2 regions of the Peribacillus sp. ACCC06369 genome follow, and region 2 is predicted to be linked to the other one. Evidence: a T-box and tRNA genes for the amino acid it is inferred to sense, from the RefSeq annotation. Region 2 holds a T-box; the other holds one or more tRNA genes.
What was found. A T-box is a leader RNA that pairs with one kind of tRNA and senses whether it is charged. The one in region 2 lies ahead of tyrS (tyrosine--tRNA ligase), so its partner is inferred to be a tRNA-Tyr.
Positions count from the first base shown of each region.

Region 1: it has a tRNA-Tyr gene. The T-box ahead of tyrS (tyrosine--tRNA ligase) is inferred to sense a tRNA for this amino acid. The anticodon was not compared.

Region 1 covers NZ_JAUCEN010000002.1:173,207-181,070, forward strand. Annotated here, with positions in the region: rRNA gene QUF78_RS01705 (23S ribosomal RNA) at 1-1,444, shown strand, start outside; rRNA gene rrf (5S ribosomal RNA) at 1,509-1,624, shown strand; tRNA gene QUF78_RS01715 (tRNA-Asn) at 1,670-1,744, shown strand; tRNA gene QUF78_RS01720 (tRNA-Thr) at 1,748-1,820, shown strand; tRNA gene QUF78_RS01725 (tRNA-Glu) at 1,852-1,926, shown strand; tRNA gene QUF78_RS01730 (tRNA-Val) at 1,945-2,020, shown strand; tRNA gene QUF78_RS01735 (tRNA-Thr) at 2,035-2,110, shown strand; tRNA gene QUF78_RS01740 (tRNA-Tyr) at 2,129-2,212, shown strand; tRNA gene QUF78_RS01745 (tRNA-Gln) at 2,317-2,391, shown strand; tRNA gene QUF78_RS01750 (tRNA-Gly) at 2,395-2,466, shown strand; tRNA gene QUF78_RS01755 (tRNA-Ala) at 2,488-2,563, shown strand; gene rocF (arginase) at 2,783-3,685, shown strand; gene QUF78_RS01765 (aspartyl-phosphate phosphatase Spo0E family protein) at 3,824-4,009, opposite strand; gene sigW (RNA polymerase sigma factor SigW) at 4,182-4,745, shown strand; gene QUF78_RS01775 (anti-sigma factor family protein) at 4,762-5,385, shown strand; gene cdaA (diadenylate cyclase CdaA) at 5,604-6,428, shown strand; gene QUF78_RS01785 (CdaR family protein) at 6,421-7,779, shown strand; gene glmM (phosphoglucosamine mutase) at 7,833-7,864, shown strand, end outside.
Region 2 covers NZ_JAUCEN010000002.1:3,963,332-3,971,195, reverse strand. Annotated here, with positions in the region: gene acsA (acetate--CoA ligase) at 1-992, shown strand, start outside; gene QUF78_RS20125 (transglycosylase domain-containing protein) at 1,153-4,164, opposite strand; T-box leader at 4,314-4,530, shown strand; gene tyrS (tyrosine--tRNA ligase) at 4,597-5,853, shown strand; gene rpsD (30S ribosomal protein S4) at 5,953-6,555, opposite strand; gene QUF78_RS20110 (GAF domain-containing protein) at 6,926-7,405, opposite strand; gene refZ (forespore capture DNA-binding protein RefZ) at 7,560-7,864, shown strand, end outside.

The DNA of each region.
Region 1 (7,864 bases), 3.8 Mb from region 2:
GGGTAAGCGCGCTGTTGGATATGCGCGTCCAAGCAGTTAGGCCGGAAACGAGGCAAATCCCGTTTCCATTAAGGCGGAGCTGTGATGGCGAGGGAAATATAGTACCGAAGTTCCTGATTCCACGCTGCCAAGAAAAGCCTCTAGTGAGATGTAAGGTGCCCGTACCGCAAACCGACACAGGTAGGCGAGGAGAGAATCCTAAGGTGTGCGAGAGAACTCTCGTTAAGGAACTCGGCAAAATGACCCCGTAACTTCGGGAGAAGGGGTGCTTTTTAGGGTGAATAGCCCGGAAAAGCCGCAGTGAATAGGCCCAGGCGACTGTTTAGCAAAAACACAGGTCTCTGCGAAGCCGCAAGGCGAAGTATAGGGGCTGACACCTGCCCGGTGCTGGAAGGTTAAGGGGAGAGGTTAGCGCAAGCGAAGCTTTGAACCGAAGCCCCAGTAAACGGCGGCCGTAACTATAACGGTCCTAAGGTAGCGAAATTCCTTGTCGGGTAAGTTCCGACCCGCACGAAAGGTGTAACGATCTGGGCACTGTCTCAACGAGAGACTCGGTGAAATTATAGTACCTGTGAAGATGCAGGTTACCCGCGACAGGACGGAAAGACCCCGTGGAGCTTTACTGCAGCCTGATATTGAATTTTGGTACAGCTTGTACAGGATAGGTAGGAGCCTGAGAAGCCGGAGCGCTAGCTTCGGTGGAGGCGTTGGTGGGATACTACCCTGGCTGTATTGAAATTCTAACCCGCGCCCCTTATCGGGGTGGGAGACAGTGTCAGGTGGGCAGTTTGACTGGGGCGGTCGCCTCCTAAAGAGTAACGGAGGCGCCCAAAGGTTCCCTCAGAATGGTTGGAAATCATTCGTAGAGTGTAAAGGCACAAGGGAGCTTGACTGCGAGACCTACAAGTCGAGCAGGGACGAAAGTCGGGCTTAGTGATCCGGTGGTTCCGCATGGAAGGGCCATCGCTCAACGGATAAAAGCTACCCCGGGGATAACAGGCTTATCTCCCCCAAGAGTCCACATCGACGGGGAGGTTTGGCACCTCGATGTCGGCTCATCGCATCCTGGGGCTGTAGTCGGTCCCAAGGGTTGGGCTGTTCGCCCATTAAAGCGGTACGCGAGCTGGGTTCAGAACGTCGTGAGACAGTTCGGTCCCTATCCGTCGCGGGCGCAGGAAATTTGAGAGGAGCTGTCCTTAGTACGAGAGGACCGGGATGGACGCACCGCTGGTGTACCAGTTGTCTTGCCAAAGGCATAGCTGGGTAGCTACGTGCGGACGGGATAAGTGCTGAAAGCATCTAAGCATGAAGCCCCCCTCAAGATGAGATTTCCCATGGCGCAAGCTAGTAAGATCCCTGAAAGATGATCAGGTTGATAGGTCAGAGGTGGAAGCGTGGCGACATGTGGAGCTGACTGATACTAATAGATCGAGGACTTAACCAACGCTTTTTAAAAAATGAAATACCTTCTTATTATCTAGTTTTGAAGGAACAACGTTCCTTTATTGTTTGGTGGCGATAGCGAAGAGGTCACACCCGTTCCCATTCCGAACACGGCAGTTAAGCTCTTCAGCGCCGATGGTAGTTGGGGGTTTCCCCCTGTGAGAGTAGGACGCCGCCAAGCAATTCATTTAAATCTTTAAATGGGTTTTAGGAAACATTATATTATTCCGCAGTAGCTCAGTGGTAGAGCATTCGGCTGTTAACCGAACGGTCGTAGGTTCGAGTCCTACCTGCGGAGCCATATGCTTCCATAGCTCAGTAGGTAGAGCACTTCCATGGTAAGGAAGAGGTCAGCGGTTCGAATCCGCTTGGGAGCTTCCCAATCTATCTATGTACACAAAGTAGTCCGGCCCGTTGGTCAAGCGGTTAAGACACCGCCCTTTCACGGCGGTAACACGGGTTCGAATCCCGTACGGGTCACCATTCTTAATTCATTAATCCGGAGGATTAGCTCAGCTGGGAGAGCATCTGCCTTACAAGCAGAGGGTCGGCGGTTCGATCCCGTCATCCTCCACCATTTATTCTTTACTTGCCGGTGTAGCTCAACTGGTAGAGCAACTGACTTGTAATCAGTAGGTTGGGGGTTCAAGTCCTCTTGCCGGCACCATTTACAACCATATATTGCGGAGGGGTAGCGAAGTGGCTAAACGCGGCGGACTGTAAATCCGCTCCTTCGGGTTCGGCAGTTCGAATCTGCCCCCCTCCACCATTTTAATAAAATCCTGTGGATCAGTTATATATTCTCTTTAATGGGGAATTATATGATTACCACCTTTTTATTTTGTTGAACATTAATTGTTACATATTATATATTGGGCTATAGCCAAGCGGTAAGGCAACGGATTTTGATTCCGTCATGCGAAGGTTCGATCCCTTCTAGCCCAGCCATTTGCGGAAGTAGTTCAGTGGTAGAATACAACCTTGCCAAGGTTGGGGTCGCGGGTTCGAATCCCGTCTTCCGCTTAATATATTTTAAATTCCTTAGGGGCCTTAGCTCAGCTGGGAGAGCGCCTGCCTTGCACGCAGGAGGTCAGCGGTTCGATCCCGCTAGGCTCCACCATCAACTACATACACCAAAACTTACGTCTTAAGCCAAAATGGTTTAAGACTTTTTTTGTATAAAAGCATTTTTTGGTTAACCTATGTCTAGAAAGGTTTTTTTTCATAGGTCTTATAAAAAAAGCGTATTAGGTATGAAAAGGTTGCATCATTATACATGGAAATGTCGAGTTGAACCACTTGGCGTATACGATATAAAATGGGTGAAAGGGGGAATTATATGTCTATTCAGAAAATTTCCGTCATTGGATTGCCTATGGACCTTGGTCAAGCAAGGCGGGGCGTGGATATGGGACCTAGTGCCATCCGCTGCGCAGATATTTTCGAGCGTCTTGAACAGTTAAATATAGAAGTAGAGGATTTAGGAGATATAATTGTAGGACGGCCTGAAAAAGCAAATAAGCCTGGGACCAACCTGAAAAACTTACCGCTTGTTGCAAAGGGTAACGCCCTGTTAGCTGCAAGGGTTGATGAAATAATAGAAGGTGGTTCCTTCCCGCTTGTATTGGGAGGAGACCATTCAATAGCTATAGGAACACTGGCGGGAGTCGCAAAGCACTATGAAAATGTAGGTGTGATTTGGTATGACGCACATGGGGATTTAAATACGGAAGAAACCTCGCCATCGGGGAATATACATGGAATGCCCCTGGCTGTCAGTATTGGACTTGGACATCCGGACCTGATCAATATCCATGGTTCCGGTCCAAAAGTGAAACCGGAAAACATCGTAATAATTGGGGCAAGGTCTTTGGATGAAGGGGAAAAAGAACTTATCCGTGATAAAGGGATTAAAGTATTTACGATGCATGAGATTGATCGCATGGGAATGACAAAGGTCATGGAAGAATGCATAGATTATTTAAGGGAAAGAACGGATGGTGTCCATCTTTCATTGGATTTGGATGGAGTTGACCCAGCAGATGCTCCCGGAGTGGGGACACCGGTGATTGGTGGCATAAGTTATCGGGAAAGTCATTTGGCCATGGAAATGCTCGCTGAAGCCAACTTGATTACATCAGCTGAATTCGTTGAAGTGAACCCCATTTTAGATGAGCGGAATAAAACGGCAATCGTTGCGGTGGCTCTAATGGGTTCGCTATTTGGAGAAAAGTTATTATAACTGAAAAAATAAAAGAAACAGTAACCGGCTTGTAATGGGTTACTGTTTTTTATATGCTAGAAGACGTAGGTTTATTTTCCAGGGTGTATGTAACATGAACATATCTATAAATAGATGGTTGCAATCGCATATCCATATTCACTTAAGAGCACGTCGGTGTGTGAGATCTCCATTTTTAGTTAAATGGAGGTATTGGTTGATTAAAGTATCCAGTTTGCTGCTAACTTCAATAACTTCATTATCAACCATCGAAGAACGGGAAGCCAAAATCATCATCTTCTGTCTGTATTGTTCAATATGGTCTAAAATTTGTTCAGCAGTCATATAGAGATTCACTCCCTCGAATTTTACAATTTCTTACTATATAGCCCTTTTTTTTTTTTCTTAAACATTAAATGTAAAACTTTGTTAAAATTAATGTATTAAATTTTTGAAACCTTTTAGCTTACGATTCGTAGTAATCGTATAGCCGCATGAGCGGGGGTAATACCGGAAAATGGATGCACTCATTAAAGAGAGAATTAATCAAGTATTAAAGGGAGACCATAATGCATTTGGGGAAATTGTCGAAATTTACAAGGACAAAGTTTTCCAGATATGTTTCAGGATGCTCGGAAACAGGCAAGAAGCAGAGGATTTGGCACAAGAGGCCTTTGTAAGGGCCTTCGTGAATATTCGTAGTTTCAATATACAAATGAAATTTTCTACATGGTTATATCGGATTGCGACCAACCTTTGTATTGACCGCCTTCGCAAGAAAAAGCCGGATTACTATCTAGATGCAGAGGTGGCAGGGACAGAGGGATTGAATATGTATTCCCAAATAGCATCAGATATGGCGAAACCCGAGGAAGAAGTTGAATCTTTAGAACTACAGGAAACCATTCAAGTGGAAATAATGAAATTGCCCGAGAAATACCGATCGGTTATCGTATTGAAGTATATTGAAGAGTTATCTTTAAAGGAAATCAGTGAAATATTAGATTTGCCAGTCGGTACGGTTAAGACGAGAATACATCGTGGTCGGGAAGCCTTGCGTAAACAACTACGCCATTTATAAAAAGAAGGTGAGAAAAATGAACTGCCATGAGGAAATCATTGAATATATGCATGATTATTTAGATGAGGACATCAAACCGGAGCATAAAGAAGTTTTACGGGAGCACTTGCACAACTGTGCTGAATGCCGGAATTACTTTCATGAAATGAAAAAGGCGGTCGCTCTTGTACAAAGCACTTCCCATATTAAGGCCCCGGATGACTTTACAGCAAAGGTTATGGCTCAATTGCCAAAGGAAACGAAAACAACGGGCGCCAAACGTTGGTTCAAAAGCCATCCCTTCATGACAGCGGCAGCGATGTTCATCATATTGATGACAGGATCTGTTTTTTCCACTTATAATCAGGACGAACATTTTTCAGTATCAAAGCAGCCTAACTTAGTGGTCGCAGGTGAAACTGTGATTGTGCCTGCGGGTGAGACAATCAAGGGTGATGTGGTAGTTCAAAATGGCAACATTCAAATAGATGGTGAAGTAGAGGGAGATGTGACAGTCATAAATGGGCATAAATATATGTCTAAGGCAGGGAATGTGACTGGGAGCATCCATGTTATTGACCAAGCTTTTGAGTGGATGTGGTATAAAGTAAAGGATACTGCAACCTCGTTGGTTCCTGCTAAAGAGGAAAAAAATGAATAAGGAATAGAGCTGGGAGGAGAGCATCGTTTTTCATATACGGTGACTTCGCTCAGCTTTATTTTTTAAAGGGAAGAGAACCATTTTGCATGGTTCGTTCTTGCCATGTAAATTTCCCACACTAGTTTTTAGATGTATCATTTAAAAAATGGTATACTATTAAGGTTATCGTATAAAGATTGTAATTGGTATTTGGAGTAATACTGACTGGAGGAAACAACATGTCTTTAACCAATTTGACTGTTTGGGACTATGTAGTAAATTTCATTGATATTCTCCTTGTATGGTTTGTGATATATAAATTGTTAACTATTATTCGAGGCACGAAGGCTATTCAGCTGCTAAAAGGAATTTTTGTAATTGTCATTGTAAAAAGCTTAAGCAACCTGTTTGGTTTCAATACACTCGGATGGTTAATGGCACAAGTCATGAATTGGGGAGTATTGGCGATTCTCGTCATTTTCCAACCTGAACTGAGAAGGGCACTTGAACAATTAGGACGCGGGAAGCTCTTTGCAAGGGGCACCGTTCCAGAAGAGAATCAGCAAGAGCGTTTAGTCGAAGAAATCCTAAAGGCATCCACTTATATGGCAAAAAGGCGGATTGGGGCCTTGATTACGATAGAGAAGGGTACGGAGCTGGGGGATTATGTTGAAACGGGGATACCCCTAAAATCCTATATTTCTTCAGAACTGCTCATTAATATCTTCATCCCAAATACGCCGCTCCATGATGGCGCAGTTATTTTACAAAATAACCAGGTGGCGGCTGCAGCATGCTATTTGCCATTATCAGAGAGTCCATTCATATCAAAGGAGCTTGGCACACGGCATAGGGCAGCCATAGGCATGAGTGAAGTTACGGATAGTCTTACGATTGTCGTTTCTGAAGAAACGGGTGGGATATCCGTCACTAAAAACGGGGAACTTTACCGGGATTTGAATCAAGAATCATTTAGGGCCATGCTTACAAGTGAACTGGTAGTGGAAAACATCAAATCAACTTCCTCAAGCATCTTTAACTGGAGGGGGAAAAAGAATGGATAAATTCACCAATAGCGCTTGGTTTATGAGAATCGTAGCTTTTGCCTTGGCAGCACTTTTGTTCATTTCCATTAACTTTGAGATGGAGTCGGATAAAAAATCCCTTGGTTTATCGACGGCCCCTGAAATCAGTACGGAGACCATCGAAAATGTACCGGTTGAAGTGTACTATGACCGTGAGAATCTAGTGGTCAGCGGAGTGCCGGAAACGGTTGATGTTACTCTAAAGGGAGCAAAAAGCCTATTGATAAATGCGAAAAACCAAAGGGACTTTAAAGTGTATGTAGACCTTTCTGATCCTGCAATCTCAATGGGGGACAGAACCGTCACATTTAAAATAAGTGAGTTGAATGAAAAGTTAGTGGCGACGATCGATCCGGAATATGCGGAAGTCAACGTTCAGGAACGGGTGACGAAGGAATTCTCCGTTGAAGCCGAGTATAATAGCTCTTTACTTGAAGAGGGATATACTGCCGGTCAACCAACAGTTAGCCCGAAAACTGTCAAAATTACGGGTGCTAAAGATGCGATTGAACAAATTTCCTATGTAAAGGCAAACCTTGAAATAAGTAAGGGACTTAACGAAACGGTGAACGGCAAGGCAACCGTTAAAGCCCTGGACAGGGACTTGAATAAGTTGGACGTGACGATTGAGCCAGCTTCAGTTGCCGTTTCCTTAAAAGTGAGCATTCCTTCCAAAACGGTGTCGATAACACCAAAGCAAACTGGGAAGGCAAAGGATGGCATCAGGATCAAGAGTATAAGTGTCGATCCAAAAGAGGTCACCTTATTTGGCTCAGAAACGAGCCTTGGGGATATAAGTGAAATAAATCTTCCTGTAAATATCTCGAAAATTGATGGTGATACAGAATTGGAACTCGATCTTACTAAACCGGAAAATGTACAAAAAATGTCCTTGGGTAAGGCAAAGGTCAAGATTCGTACAGAGAAAGTGGATGTAGATGAAGATGAAGTGACTGCAGAGCCAGTTGAAGAAGAGGAAGAACCAGAAACTGAACCAAAACAAGAAGAAAAAGAGCAAGTAATCGAAGAAGATGAACCGGCTGCCATTGAGTCTAAAACATTCAGCAATATAAAAATAGTTCCTGTGGGCATACAGGAAGACAAAGATGCCGAATTGGAATCCGATGTAACAAGCATCACCTTGCTTGGTGAGGCGGATGACTTGAAGAAAATAACTAAAGACGACATTAATCTTACAGTAGATGTGAGTAATTTAGATGAAGGTACGCATGATGTAGAACTGGTGGTAAACGTGCCTGAGGGAGTGGACTGGGAGCTGGATTCTGAAACGGTTTCGGTCACCATTACTCCAAAAGCCGAAGAGACATAACCTTCCTTTAACATCATTTAATTCAGTAACGATTCGAAGAAGGAGCGATAAAGATGGGTAAATATTTTGGAACAGACGGAGTAAG
Region 2 (7,864 bases):
ATTTGCAGGAAGAGGACGTGTATTGGTGCACAGCGGATCCTGGATGGGTGACAGGGACGTCTTACGGTATCTTTGGACCGTGGCTAACAGGCACCTCGAATGTCATTGTAGGCGGGCGATTCAAGCCTGAATCCTGGTATAAGACCCTGGAAGACTTCGGTGTCACTGTATGGTATAGTGCCCCGACTGCCTTCAGGATGCTGATGGGCGCAGGTGACGAAATCGTTAAACGGTTCGATTTGAGTTCTCTCCGCCATGTTTTAAGTGTCGGTGAACCGTTGAACCCGGAAGTGGTGCGCTGGGGAATGAAGGTATTCAATCACCGTATCCATGATACATGGTGGATGACGGAGACCGGGGCTCAGGTAATCTGCAATTATCCTTGCCTGGAAATCAAACCGGGCTCGATGGGTAAACCGATTCCGGGTGTGAAAGCGGCAATAGTGGATGATCAGGGCAACGAGCTTCCTCCGCATAGAATGGGGAACCTTGCCATCAAGAAAGGATGGCCTTCGATGATGAAGACCATCTGGAAGAATGAATCAAAATATGAATCTTATTTTATGCCGGGTGATTGGTATGTTTCTGGAGATTCCGCTTATATGGATGAAGAAGGGTATTTCTGGTTCCAAGGCCGGGTTGATGATGTCATCATGACGGCAGGGGAAAGAGTCGGACCTTTCGAAGTGGAAAGCAAGTTGGTCGAGCATCCGGCCGTAGCTGAAGCAGGGGTCATCGGTAAGCCGGACCCAGTTCGGGGAGAAATAATCAAAGCGTTTATCGCCCTCCGTGACGGATACGATGCAAACGATGAGCTGATTGAAGAAATTCGTCAATTTGTAAAGAATGGTCTCGCAGCACATGCAGCGCCGCGTGAAATTGAATTCAGGGATAAGCTTCCTAAAACAAGGAGCGGAAAAATCATGCGCCGTGTCTTGAAAGCTTGGGAACTTGATCTGCCAACTGGTGATTTATCCTCGATGGAGGATTGAAAAGCTGAGTCATACTGATTATTGAGAAGGTAAAAAGGCATCCATGTCATTGCATGGATGCCTTTTTGGGAGTTTGGGTCATTCGCCAAACCAGTGTGGGAGATTAAATGAAACAGGCTGCCGGGTCATCCCCGACAGCCTGTTTTACTTCAAAAGAGTGTCATTCTTCCTCTTCTTCAGCTTTATCCGTGTCCTGTTCTTTATCGTTGACTGTGTTTTGATCTTTGTCGGTTTCCGGATCTTCTTTATCTGTATTGTCTTTGTTTTGCTCTTTATCTTGATCTAGCTCTTTATCTTGCTCTTTTTCTATTACTTTTTCCTTTTCTGGTGTAACGTTCACTTCTTTTGAGTCTGTTTTTTTATCTTCGTTAGTTATTTTATCTTTTCCTTGAGCATCTTTATTTTTTGTGGAATCTTCTTTTGAAACTTTCTTTGTAGCGCCGCTTTCAACACGTTGAGAAGGGGCTGATTCTTTACCGACTATGTCCACGGCCGTTACATAATAAGAACCGCCAGAGCCGACTTTGTAAACAAGATTCTCCCCAGCATTGATGCTCGCGACTTTTTTGCCGTCTTTATAGACACGATAACCGACGACATCACCTTCATGATGCAAGCCCCAAGTAATCTTATCGTTACTTTTTTTTATGGATAGGGCATCCGGTGCTTTGCCATTATCATTCAATTTCGCTGTCGCCCCGACGACATTTCCTGATTTTTCGGCTCCGGGAATCACGGATCCCGGGTCAACGACATATCTCAATCCGATATCTGCAAATGAATCTGGATTCAACATGAACCCGCCGCTTGTGAATTCGCCAGGCGTTTGCGGAAGGGCTGCGTAGCGTTTGCTGCCGACTGATACATATTGTCCATCTATGAAACTATCATCCGCCCTGGATGGAGCATATTTCGCGATGAATAAATCCGATTTGACAAGCCCGGCCTTTTGGCATGAGCTTGAAGGCAGCAGTCCTGAAACGCCACAGAAGGAACGGCTGACAATTCCGCCCGGCATTTCAAATCGCTTATCGGGGTCGATGAGTTTAGGGTCGACTTTATATGCGGCATTGATCAGATCTGCCCAATAATACATATTACGTTTATTATATTCAAGACCATTATAGGTCCCTTGCAAGGATTTCGGCTTGTCATAACCGAGCCATGTCCCGAACGATACATTCGGGTTGCTGGCTACAAACCAGGCATCCCAATAGTTTTGTGAAGTACCGGTTTTACCTGCCCAATCGCTTGAGAAGGCAAGGCGGTTCCTGACTGAGGCCGCCGTCCCGCTGTTTATGACATCACGCATCATATCAAGCGTCAGGTAAGCGGCTTGCGGAGAGAAAACATCCACTGGTTTCACTTTATGCTGATAGATGACTTTGCCATCTTTCGAAACGATTTTATCGATCATATAAGCATCGATGAATTCTCCTGAATTGGCAAAAGTGCCATATGCATTGACGTTTTCTTCAACGGTTACACCTTTTTCCATCGCACCTAATGACATGGCAAGATTGGAGTAATCCCCTTTCGTCACGGTGGAGAAGCCCATTTTTTCCAAATACGAAGCCGGGCTCAGGTTGATGATTTTCTTGTAAAAGAGCGCTGCCGGGATGTTATAGGAATTCTTCAGGGCCTCGCGGGCAGTCGATACTCCCGTATAGCTGCCGCCGCCATAGTTTCCTGGACTCCACGGTTTGCCGCCTGTTGGAATGGAGATCGGCACGTTGGCCGATACGCTGCCAGGCGAGATCTTGCCTAGCTCGATGCCTGGACCATATATCACCAGCGGCTTCATCGTTGATCCGTTCGAGCGCAATGATGCGGTGGCGTGGTTCGTCTGTTCCCGCTTGAAATCACGCCCGCCTACGAAACTGATGATTTTCCCTGTTTTATTCTCGATAAGAATCGCTCCGGCCTCTACGGGCTGGCTCACGGTCTTCATTTCCTTCGTATCCGGGTCGGGGACTTGCGCCAGTTTATCGTACCCGAAATTCGGATAGTTTTTCGTTACTTCCTGCATCTTGTCATAAATCTTTTTGTTGACGGTCGTATAAACCTTATAGCCATTTTGGCGCAGCTTACGGTCGGCAAGTGCTAGATATTGAGCTTTTAAATCATCATTCTTTAAATCTTTCTCTTCATATCCATCTTCTTTTGCCAGACTGACAGATAGGATTTCGATGGAGCGTTTTTCGATTTCATAGGTGAGCCATGGATATTTCTCGGATGGCATCTCCGTTTTGCCGATAAAGTCTTTTGTAATGTCGTATGCGTTTGCTTTATCATATTCTGCTTTTGTTATGTACCCGTTACTATACATCCGCTTTAAAACGGTTTTCATCCGGTTGATGCCGGGCTCTTGATTTTCCTTCAATTTTCCTTTCTGGGTATATGGTGTATATCCGAAAGGGCTTTGCGGCAATCCCGCGATAAAGGCTGATTGGGGCAGTGTCAGATCTTTGGCCTCCACGCCAAAAATACCTTCAGCGGCGGACTCGACCCCGGCGATGTTACGGCCTGAAGAGTTTCGTCCCAAAGTGGAGACGTTTAAGTACGTTTCCAAAATCTCTTCTTTTTCAAAGAACTTTTCGACCCGGAGCGCAAGAAGAATTTCTTTGGCTTTCCGGTCAAACGAAACTTCGTTGGTCAGGACCTGGTTTTTAATGAGCTGCTGTGTTAATGTACTTCCCCCCGATTGGACGGATGCATTCGAAAATTCCTGGTAAATCGCACGCAGGATGGCTTTCGGGACAACCCCGTCATGCTCATAAAAATACTCATCTTCTGTAGCGATGACTGCATTTTTAAGATGCTCGGAAACTTTATCGATGGACACTTCCTCACGCTCAAGGTCACTCTTAAGCTTGCCCAAGTATACTTCATCTGCAAAGTATACTTCAGAGGTCTCTTCATAATTGTAAATGTCTTTTTTTAAATCTTCTTTTGAGCGTACTGGCTCATCATTGACGAGGGCAGCGAAATAGCCGGCTCCGACGCCGCCGGCGAATGAGAATCCTAGGATCCCGACAATAATGAGGATCAGTGTTAAATTCCAAATGACTTGGTATGTAACCCGCGCGTTCTTATGTGTTTTTTCACTTTGGAAAAAACGAGTCAGCTGCTTCCAGACTGTTTGAAATCTATCTTTTTGATTATTATTCATCGTATCATACCCCCTGAAATCACATATATTATAGCATACAACAGGTAGGGGAAAGGGCATCTTTCTTATTTTTCTATAATCTGTAAGGGTGATGTTGACAAGGATTCTTATGTATGATAAAAGTTTATTAACAACAATAAAATGATTAAATGATCGCGATGATAGGACCCAGTAGTCAGACTATCCCTGTTTCAGAGAGCCGGTGGTTAGTGGAAATCGGTACAAATGGTATGATGAATTACTTCCTGGAGCATTTGCTGTGAAATGATTAGTAGCAGGAAACGGCTGACGACCGTTATTCGTCTTGAGCGGAGGGCATATTATGTCCTCAAGTTGGGTGGTACCGCGAATTTATTCGTCCCTTCATATTTATGAAGGGGCGTTTTTGTGTGCTTTTTGCGGGTTTTTTCTAAGATGGAGGAGGAATATTTAATGGAATTGCTTAAAGACCTCGAGTGGAGAGGAATTATTTATCAACAAACGGATGAAGAAGGTTTTAAGAACCTTTTGGAAAAAGAGAAAATTTCTTTATACTGTGGTGTCGATCCAACTGCGGATAGCATGCACATCGGTCATCTATTGCCATTCTTGACATTGCGCCGTTTCCAGCAGCACGGTCATCGTCCCCTTGTGCTGGTAGGCGGTGCGACAGGACTCATCGGTGATCCTAGCGGTAAAAAAGAGGAACGCCAGCTGCAAACGCTGGAAAAAGTGCTCTATAATGCCGACTGCCTAAAAGGGCAGCTATCCCACATCTTTGAATTCGATGGTGAAAATGGTGCGGTCATGGTCAATAACTATGACTGGATAGGTAAAATCGATATGGTTACGTTCTTGCGAGATTACGGGAAATACATCGGCATTAACTACATGCTGGCAAAAGATACGGTTGCTTCCCGCTTGGATACGGGAATTTCCTTTACTGAATTTGCGTACACGATCTTACAAGGAATTGATTTCAGTCATTTATACAGCAATTACAACTGTAAATTGCAAATAGGCGGCAGTGATCAATGGGGCAACATTACGACCGGCCTTGAAATGATCAGGAAATCCAATGATGAGAATGCCAAAGCATTCGGCATGACGATCCCGCTCGTAACGAAAGCGGATGGAACGAAATTCGGTAAAACGGAAGGCGGGGCTATCTGGCTTGATCCGGAAAAAACGACTCCTTACGAATTTTACCAATTCTGGATTAACACAGCGGATGCTGATGTCGTAAAATACTTGAAATTCTTCACATTCCTATCACGTGAGGCGATTGAGGAGTTAGAGCAATCCGTACAGTCCGAACCGCATTTGCGTAAAGCGCAAAAAGCTTTAGGGGAAGAAATGACCCGTTTGATTCATGGTCAGGAAGCTCTTGACCAAGCAATCAAAATCTCTGCCGCCCTATTCAGCGGTGAGGTGAAGAATTTAAGTGCAGCGGAAATCAAATTGGGCTTTAAAGATGTCCCTTCCTTCGATCGTGAAAGCAAGGAAGACATCGGTTTGGTCGATTTAATCGTTGAAGCGAAAATTTCGCCATCAAAGCGTCAAGCCCGTGAAGATATTCAAAATGGGGCAATCTCCATAAATGGGGAGAAAGTGACTGACCTGCAATATGTAGTGACCGAAGCTGCCAAGATTGAAGGGGAGTTCATCCTCGTTCGTCGCGGCAAGAAGAAATACACATTAGTGAAATGATTGTTCAAAGCCCGGCTGAATCCCAGCCGGGCTTTGTCATGCGCTAAAGTGTTTACATGCGAAAAAAAACCCCATCCAAGGATGGGGTTTTCGAAGTTATTAACGAGAGTAGAACTCAACGATAAGAGCTTCGTTAATTTCAGCAGGCAATTCAGAACGTTCTGGTAAACGAGTGAAAGTACCTTCTAATTTCTCAGCATCGAAAGTAAGGAAATCAGGAACGAAGTTAGTTGCTTCAACTGATTCTTTAATGATTGAGAAGTTGCGTGATTTTTCACGAACTGAGATAGTTTGTCCAAGAGACACTTTGTAAGATGGAATGTCTACGCGGCTTCCGTCTACAGTGATGTGACCGTGGTTAACAAGTTGACGTGCTTGACGACGTGTACGAGCTAAACCAAGACGGTAAACTAGGTTGTCAAGACGTGATTCAAGAAGAACCATGAAGTTTTCACCATGTACACCTTTAAGTTTGCCAGCACGGTCGAACATTGAACGGAATTGACGTTCAGTGATTCCGTACATGTGACGAAGTTTTTGTTTCTCTTGTAGTTGCATTCCGTATTCAGAAATTTTTCTACGTTGGTTAGGACCATGTTGTCCTGGAGCATAAGGGCGTTTTTCTAATTCTTTACCAGTACCTGTTAGGGAAATTCCTAAACGACGGGATAGTTTCCAGCTTGGGCCAGTATAACGAGCCATAGGATGACTCCTCCTTTAAATGTTTTTATTTTGGTAAAATAAAAACCGTGTGAATGTACGATCATGACCATTTTGTTTTCATGTACCTTCGCCCTAGCAGCAGAGAGTTACGAGATACACCTCTGTATTGAGGAACAAAATGAGAACATAAAGGCTGTCACATAGGCTGCAATATTTTACACAAGGAGTATTGTATAATATTCTGCTCATTGAGTCAAGGACAGTTACGATTAATTAACGGAAAAGGTGAAAGAGAATAGTAGATGGGAAAATACAATATATTTATATTGCCATGAAACAGAGGGGACATGTACATGGGGTCCTGTAATGTTCAAAAGGGAGTAGGCGAGGATTGCCGCTCCCTTGAACTTTATAAATGTCTGGAAAGGATTTCAGCGAACTTCTCCAGTCCTTGCTGATCGATTTCGTCAAATCGGTCCGTGACCGGGCTGTCGATATCGAGTACTCCGAACAATTTGCCATCCTTCATGAGCGGTATGACAATTTCAGATCTTGATGCCGCATCGCAGGCGATATGTCCAGGGAATTGGTGGACATCCTCGATGCGCAAGGTTTTTTCAGTTGCCGCTGAAGTCCCGCATACACCCTTACCCATTGGGATGCGGACACAGGCTGGAAGTCCCTGGAAGGGTCCCAGTATTAATTGGCCTTCTTCGTATAAATAAAAGCCAACCCAATTAATCTCATCGAGAAACTGATTAAGTAAAGCTGCCGCATTGCTTAAATTGGCTATCCGGTTGGTTTCATCCTCGATTAAGGCTAAAAGTTGTTTTTGGACCAGTTCATAATTTTTTTCTTTTTTTCCTTGATACATTTCGACATTAAACAAAAGCGTTCACCTGTCTTCCGCATTTTTTTACAGCACTTTCTAATCATGTTGCTTCATAGTTGGGAAATTGTCGAGAACTTACTAAAGGATTCAGGCTCTTCCTTGCAGAAATAGTCCACAAGACTTGTCTCAAAGAAAGCGAGGGATTGCCTAAATGAATCGCCAGACGCCAACGAAACAAGCCATTGTGGAAGCAGCACTGCATTTATTTCATTTAAAGGGCTATCATGCGACATCCATACGGGATATAGCGAATAAAGCGAAAGTGAACGCTGCCAATATTGCCTACTATTTCAAGAATAAGCAGGGATTGCTTGAATTCTGTTTCACTTCATATTTAGAAGAGTATATCCTGGTCCTTGAGACGAACATGACACTGCTGGAGCTTAAAGGCCCGCAGCATTGCTTGATGAATCTAGTAAAGGATATTCTCACTTTCCAGAGGGAAAACTTCCTGGC